Magnetococcus sp. PR-3: one gene and its partner. The protein of the gene in region 2 binds, or shares a complex with, the protein of the main gene of each other region. Links are inferred from orthologs where the notes say so. Each region holds a gene or a part of one and is shown on either strand. Other genes may lie near its edges.

The links.
Region 1: the proteins of rpsG (region 2) and tig are in contact, whole or in part, in a crystal structure (PDB 3GTY), measured with the Thermotoga maritima proteins. The link is inferred for Magnetococcus sp. PR-3 from one-to-one orthologs. Residues at the interface, in WP_004081843.1 of Thermotoga maritima: Lys34, Lys52, Lys55, Glu59, Arg62, Gln63, Glu66, Asn67, Lys69, Val71, Arg95, Ala109, Lys110, Lys111, Gly112, Arg113, Pro114, Glu117, Glu121, Ile124, Ala125, Tyr127, Asn128, Asn129, Thr130, Gly131, Lys135, Asp139, Arg142, Met143; in WP_004081061.1 of Thermotoga maritima: Glu122, Val124, Val129, Leu130, Tyr133, Glu188, Gly259, Ile262, Tyr263, Glu266, Ser270, Glu273, Gln274, Glu277, Arg308, Gln311, Ile312, Ser315, Tyr316, Glu325, Arg329, Arg336, Leu363, Phe366, Trp367, Arg373, Leu377, Arg381, Leu384, Glu387.

Annotation. Positions count from the first base shown.
Region 1 is NZ_JBAHUQ010000002.1:300,537-303,644, forward strand. What follows is about bases 1-2,951. They hold tig (trigger factor), read right to left. Parts: upstream 2,165-2,951; coding sequence 836-2,164; downstream 1-835. Other genes in these bases: clpP (ATP-dependent Clp endopeptidase proteolytic subunit ClpP), read right to left, coding at 1-456. UniProt on the Bacillus subtilis protein: Involved in protein export. Acts as a chaperone by maintaining the newly synthesized protein in an open conformation. Functions as a peptidyl-prolyl cis-trans isomerase.
Region 2 is NZ_JBAHUQ010000016.1:107,606-111,531, forward strand. The notes cover bases 1,068-3,926. They hold rpsG (30S ribosomal protein S7), read right to left. Parts: upstream 2,803-3,926; coding sequence 2,332-2,802; downstream 1,068-2,331. Other genes in these bases: fusA (elongation factor G), read right to left, coding at 1,068-2,250; rpsL (30S ribosomal protein S12), read right to left, coding at 2,870-3,241; rpoC (DNA-directed RNA polymerase subunit beta'), read right to left, coding at 3,511-3,926. Outside these bases: more of fusA, read right to left, coding at 172-1,067.

The DNA of each region.
Region 1 (3,108 bases), on a different replicon or contig from region 2:
CTCATTAAGATTTTCACGAATACGCAAAATCTCACGGGCATGGATCTCAAAATCAGTTGCCTGACCTTGGAAACCACCCAAAGGTTGGTGAATCATCACACGTGCGTTTGGCAGCACCAAACGTTTGCCCGCTTCACCGGCTGCCAACAGTACGGCCCCCATGCTGGCGGCTTGGCCAATGCACAGTGTGCTGACGTTGGGGCGGATAAACTGCATGGTATCATAGATCGCCATACCAGCAGTGACCGAACCACCAGGACTGTTAATGTAGAGATGGATGTCCTTTTCAGGATTCTCCGACTCCAAAAAGAGCAACTGTGCCACCACCAGATTGGCCATATGCTCTTCCACAGGGCCAACCAAAAACACCACCCGCTCTTTGAGCAGACGGGAATAGATATCGTAGGCACGTTCGCCCCGGTTGGTGGTTTCCACCACCATCGGCACAAGACTCATGGTATCCTTACTCCTGAAAAATCCTTAAAGAGAGAGCGTAGCTTTATCCATTCAGCACGCCCTACTCCCCTCATTCCATCCAATTTGCGTTGTATATCTAGCAAGTTTTGAACCATGGTTAGGGTATGAAGTTCCTTAAAACCTTTATCCCATGGTGGCTAAAACAGACATGCGCATACCCCACAGATGGCTAAAACCCATAAGATAACAGTGTATCTCATGACCCCCGGGTAGGCGCAAGGCGTGACGGTATGAAAAAGGCCTGGAATGTCGATCACTCCAGGCCTTTCCATAGAAATTTTTGCCCACACATAGGCCTCAAACTTGGCGATAAGTACCAAATGAGGACCAGTATGGTTAAAATTTGCTCAGTATGTGCTTAAGCTTTATTCTCAACCAGCTCCTCGAAGGACTTTTCTTCCTCGGTCACACTACCTTGCTCAATAACCCAGGCAACGGTCTTCTCTTCCAGAGCTGCACCACGGAATTCGTCCATGCGCTCTTTATCCCCTTTGAGCTGTTCTTTCAGCTGATCAGCGTAGGGGCCATCGGCGAACTGTTTGATCAGCTCATCAACGTGTGACTCAACAGCCTCATCGTCTACTTCCAAATTTTCTTTGGAGACGATACCGCCCATGAGCAGACCAAGAATGATGCGCTCTTTGGCTTTGTCTTCATACTGGTTCCGCCAGGTCTCATCGGTAAAGCCGAGCTGGTCGGGGTCGACACCCTGACGCTTGTACTCTTCTTTAGCGGTGGTCACCATCTGCTCGATCTCTTGATCAACCATCTGGCTGGGTAGTTCGTTGGGGTTGTTATCCAACAACTGCTTAAAGACCTGCTGTTTCATGTCCTGCTTAACCGCTTTATCGGCTTCTTTAACCAGACGCTCATGAATCTCTTTTTTCATGGCATCCACACCACCTTCAGCGACACCAGCTTTTTTGGCCAGCTCTTCGTCGATCTCAGGTAGCTTGCGGGTTTCAACTTCTTTAACCGCACACTTGAAGGTCGCTTCTTTACCAGCCAGCTCTGTACCGTGGTAATCTTCAGGGAAGGTAACCTTCACTTCCAATGCATCACCAGCTTTGGCGCCAATGAGCTGATCTTCAAAACCGGGGATAAAGCGGTTGGAACCCAGCTCCAGAACATAATCGTCGGCTTGGCCACCCTCAAAAGCTTCACCATCGACAAAGCCTTCGAAGTCAAACTTCATGCGGTCACCGTTAGAAGCTTCAATACCTTCTTGTGCTTCATACTCAGCGTTGGCTTCCTGAACACGGGTGATGACGGTTTCAACATCCGACTCTTGGATATTGGTCACAGGCTTGACGAAGCTTAAGCCGGTGTAGCCGGTAGGCTCAACGGTGGGGAAGATTTGGATCTTGGCGGTATAGGTAAAGGGCTTACCCTTTTCAATCTCACCCACATCCAGCTCAGGCTGACCAACCGGGCGGAGATCTTTTTCCATCAACGCACCGGTGTAGGACTCACGGAACAGCTGCTCGGCTACTTCAGCACGAATGCTGGCCCCAAAGCGCTGCTCAATCATACCAGCTGGAACCTTACCGGGACGGAAACCGGGTAGACGGACCTGAGAGGCCGTTTTAGCGACTTCTTGGCTTAGCAGAACATCAACCTTTTCCGCTGGCACGGTAATGGTAATGTCGCGATCAAATTGGCCATTTTCTACAACGTTGACTTCCATGATAAGCACCGGTCTGGTTTTTTGAGCGAAGGGGTTAGTAAGAAATTACCTTATGACACGGGAGGATACAAAATTTGGTGCGAAAGGGGGGAGTCGAACCCCCACGCCTTGCGGCACTGGATCCTAAATCCAGCGCGTCTACCAGTTCCGCCACTTTCGCCCACAGCTGGAGGGTAGTATCCGTCCGGTCATATACAAAAGAACCCGGCCCTGCAAAGGGCCGGGTCCCATGTGATTTTGGGGCGATGGACGAGGTTTGAACTCGCGACCGCCGGAGCCACAATCCGGAGCTCTACCGACTGAGCTACCACCGCCATAATCAGGGTTGTTTCACCCGAAGGTAGAAACTGCCCTATATTTAATGTCTCAGAGGAAGAATGGCAAAGGATTATTTTCCGCCAACTGCAAGGATTGCCTTTTACCAACACCTTTTCGAAAGCCAGCAACGGTCCCCTGTGGCAGAGGATGGCGCGCCCGGCAGGACTCGAACCTGCAACCTACGGCTTAGAAGGCCGTTGCTCTATCCAGTTGAGCCACAAGCGCTTAAACCGAAGCAAGTCCTTCTCAAAGATGTGGAAAAAAGCTGGTCGGGGCGAGAGGATTCGAACCTCCGACCCTCGGTTCCCAAAACCGATGCGCTACCAGGCTGCGCTACACCCCGAATCCGCAAACGACGGATCATTCCAACTCTTTTCAAGGAACTCGAAAGCTCCTTAGAAAACGGTCAAAAACATCCCGTATCGGACACTCTTCCATTTCCGAGAAAAGGCAATATACGACAAGAGGGACGACGTGACAAGTACTATTCTCGATGTTCTTACACAATCCATTAACAAACCGGCATAACGACGCTATAATGTCTCGTTCCGTTGTTCGTCACAAAGGCTGTTTTGTGCTGGTTCCTACTCAAGGAATGTGCGTATGTGACCGAAAACGATAAGAAA
Region 2 (3,926 bases):
ACGCCTGAAACTCGGCGCGACCTGCATCCGCCATCACCTTGGTGATCGCAGCGGTCAGCGTCGTCTTACCATGGTCAACGTGGCCGATTGTGCCGATGTTGACATGGGGTTTATTACGTTCAAACTTTTCCTTGGCCATTGTAGACCTCCGAACCTTTCTATCTAGCCGGATCAACCGGTGGCTTTTGCCTTGATCTCTTCAGCAATGGCGTTAGGCACCTGGGCATAATGGCCAAACTGCATGGTAAAGGTAGCACGACCCTGACTCTGAGAGCGCAGATCCGTGGCATAACCGAACATACCCGACAGAGGTACCTGAGCTTTTACCAACTGATTGTTACCGGAAGCTTCCATACCCTGGATCTGTCCACGGCGGGAGTTCAAGTCACCAATCACATCGCCCATATACTCTTCAGGGGTCTCAACTTCAACATCCATGATGGGCTCAAGCAGAGCAGGCTTACACTTTTGTGTGCCCTCTTTTAGACCTATGGAGCCGGCAATTTTAAAGGCCATTTCCGAAGAGTCAACATCGTGGTATGAGCCATCGAACAAGGTGGCTTTCACGTCTACCATGGGGAAGCCCGCGTAGACACCATTGGCCATCGCTTCGACGATGCCATTTTTAACGGCTGGAATGTATTCCTTAGGAACAACACCGCCCTTAATCGCATCAACAAACTCAAAACCAACACCTGGCTCTTGGGGCTCAAGACGCAGCCATACGTGACCAAACTGACCACGACCACCCGACTGACGCACAAACTTAGATTCGTGCTCAATACTGCGGGTAATGGTCTCACGGTAAGCAACCTGAGGTTGACCAATGTTTGCGTCGACCTTGAACTCACGCATCATACGATCGACGATGATGTCCAGGTGTAGCTCACCCATACCAGAGATGATCGTCTGGTTGGTTTCATGATCCACTTCCACACGGAAGGAAGGATCTTCTTGAGCCAAACGCTGCAGGGCTACCGACATGCGCTCTTGGTCAGCCTTGGTCTTGGGTTCCACAGCGATGGCGATCACCGGCTCTGGGAATTCCATTTTCTCAAGGATGACAGGCTTGTTGGCATCACAAAGGGTTTCACCGGTTGTGGTGTTCTTAAGACCAACCACAGCGGCGATATCACCTGCGCGGACCTCTTTGATGTCTTCACGCTTGTTCGCATGCATGAGCATCAAACGGCCAATACGCTCTTTTCTATTTTTAGAAGCGTTCAGGACGTGCGTACCAGATTCCATGACACCGGAGTAGACACGGAAGAAGGTCAAAGAACCTACAAACGGATCGGCCATAATCTTAAAGGCCAAAGCCGAGAAAGGCTCGTCATCAGAAGGCTTACGTACGGCAGCTTCATCACTGTCGGGCAAGGTGCCTTCGATGTAAGGGGTATCTTTAGGTGAGGGGAAGTACGCTACAACTGCGTCTAGGAGGGGCTGTACGCCTTTATTCTTAAAGGCAGATCCACAGAACACAGGTACGAATGAGCTAGCCAGCACGGATTTACGAATACATGCTTTAAAGTCGGCTTCGGAGATCTCTTCACCGTCGAGATACTTTTCCATCAGCTCGTCGTCTTGCTCAAGCGCCGCTTCTAGCAGTGCTTCACGAGCCTCATCAACTTCCAACTCAATATTTTCGGGGCATTCGGTGATCTCAAACTCAGCGCCAAGGGACTCATCATTAAAGATGAAAGCCTTTTTAGACACCAGATCAACCATACCACGAAGATCTTCTTCTGCGCCAATGGGGTACTGAGCAGGAATAGCACGTGCACCAAGACGATCTTTCATGGTTTGCACAGCATTCATGAAATCAGCGCCCATACGGTCCATCTTGTTTACAAAAGCAAGACGGGGCACACCGTAGCGGTCAGCCTGGCGCCACACAGTCTCAGACTGGGGCTGCACACCGGCCACACCACAGAAAACTGCGACAGCACCATCTAGAACACGTAGTGAACGTTCCACCTCAATGGTGAAGTCCACGTGTCCGGGGGTGTCGATAATATTAATACGGTGCTCATCCCAAAAGCAGGTGGTTGCTGCAGAAGTAATCGTGATACCACGCTCCTGCTCCTGCTCCATCCAGTCCATGGTGGCAGCGCCTTCATGAACTTCACCAATCTTATGAGAGCGACCGGTGTAGTAGAGAATCCGTTCGGTAACGGTGGTCTTACCCGCATCAATATGAGCCATGATGCCGATATTACGCACGTGATCCAGGGCAACTGTACGAGCCACTGTAATCCCCTGTGTTCTGTAGATTGTCAAAGAACAAAACTTATACTGGCCTCCACTCCGGGAGGCCAGGGGTCCTGCAACTTACCAACGGTAGTGAGCAAACACTTTGTTGGCTTCAGCCATACGATGCGTATCGTCGCGCTTCTTAATGGTCGCACCGCGACCCTGTGAAGCTTCGATCAACTCAGCAGCCAAACGCTCACGCATGGTTTTCTCACCACGGGAACGGGCAAAACCGATTAACCAACGAATGGCCAAGGTTTGACGGCGGGCAGGACGTACCTCTACAGGCACCTGATAGTTTGCACCACCAACACGGCGGGAACGCACTTCCAGCGTAGGACGTACATTGTCCACAGCTTCCTTAAACACCTTGATTGGGTCTTCTTTGGTGCGCTGCTCGATCAGATCGAAAGCACCGTAGAATACTCGCTCAGCAAGTGACTTTTTGCCATCTTGCATGAGGCAATTCATAAACTTGGCGACAAGCTTATCATTATACCGCGCGTCCGGAATAACCTCGCGCTTGGGAACTTCACGACGTCGTGACATGACGTATCCTCAATTCCAGATTAAAACAGTGACCAGCCCCCCTACCCTACATAGGCAGTGAGCTGAATTACTTAGGACGCTTGGCGCCGTACTTTGAACGACCCTGCTTACGGTCTTTAACACCCTGGGTATCCAGGGAGCCGCGAAGCACGTGGTAACGTACACCGGGAAGGTCTTTTACACGACCACCACGGATCAATACCACACTGTGCTCCTGCAGGTTGTGACCTTCACCTGGAATATAAGCACTCACTTCATGACCATTGGTCAGACGTACACGAGCTACCTTACGCAAAGCCGAGTTAGGCTTCTTAGGGGTAGTCGTATAAACGCGAGTACATACGCCACGGCGTTGGGGACACGCTTGCAGAGCAGGCACGTTGGTTTTCTTCTTTTGAGGCTTGCGGCCTCGACGTACCAACTGGTTAACGGTCGGCATAACTCTCTCCACAGAAAACAGGCCTGAAACCTTGTCGCTTTTCGCCACAAAGTGTGTGCAGGCGTTATCTCTAAGCAATGGCAGAGGAGGACGATCTATAGCCTGGTTTCGCGGGGCCGCGACCTGCTGCTACGTGCTCCCCTTATGGGAATGTTCAAAGGTTCATCAACAAAAGAATTCGCGCATTTTACCTGTTTTTTAAACAAATACAAGCAAAAAATAGTGGGCGGCTGTTAACAGCCGCCCAACTCTGCAAACACGAACGTTGATTAACCTTCAGTAAGTTCATTCTTGGTGGTATCGACCTCATCTCTGGGACGATTACTGACCAGATCTGCGCTCGCACCATCCTGACCCAATTTTTTAAGCTGGGTTAGAATATTACCGGTACCTGCTGGGATCAAACGTCCAACAATGACGTTTTCTTTCAAGCCGTTAAGAGTATCGACACGACCAGAGATCGCAGCTTCTGTCAAGACACGTGTCGTCTCCTGGAAGGAGGCCGCAGAGATGAATGAAGGGGTCGACAACGAAGCTTTGGTGATACCAAGCAACAGAGGCATACAGGTGCCTAGACGACCGCCCCGCTTTTGTGTCTTAGCATTTTCTCGCAGGAAGTCTTCTTTCTCGACCTGCTCACCACTCACAAAGGTGGTTTCACCGGGATCGGTAATCTGCACCTTCT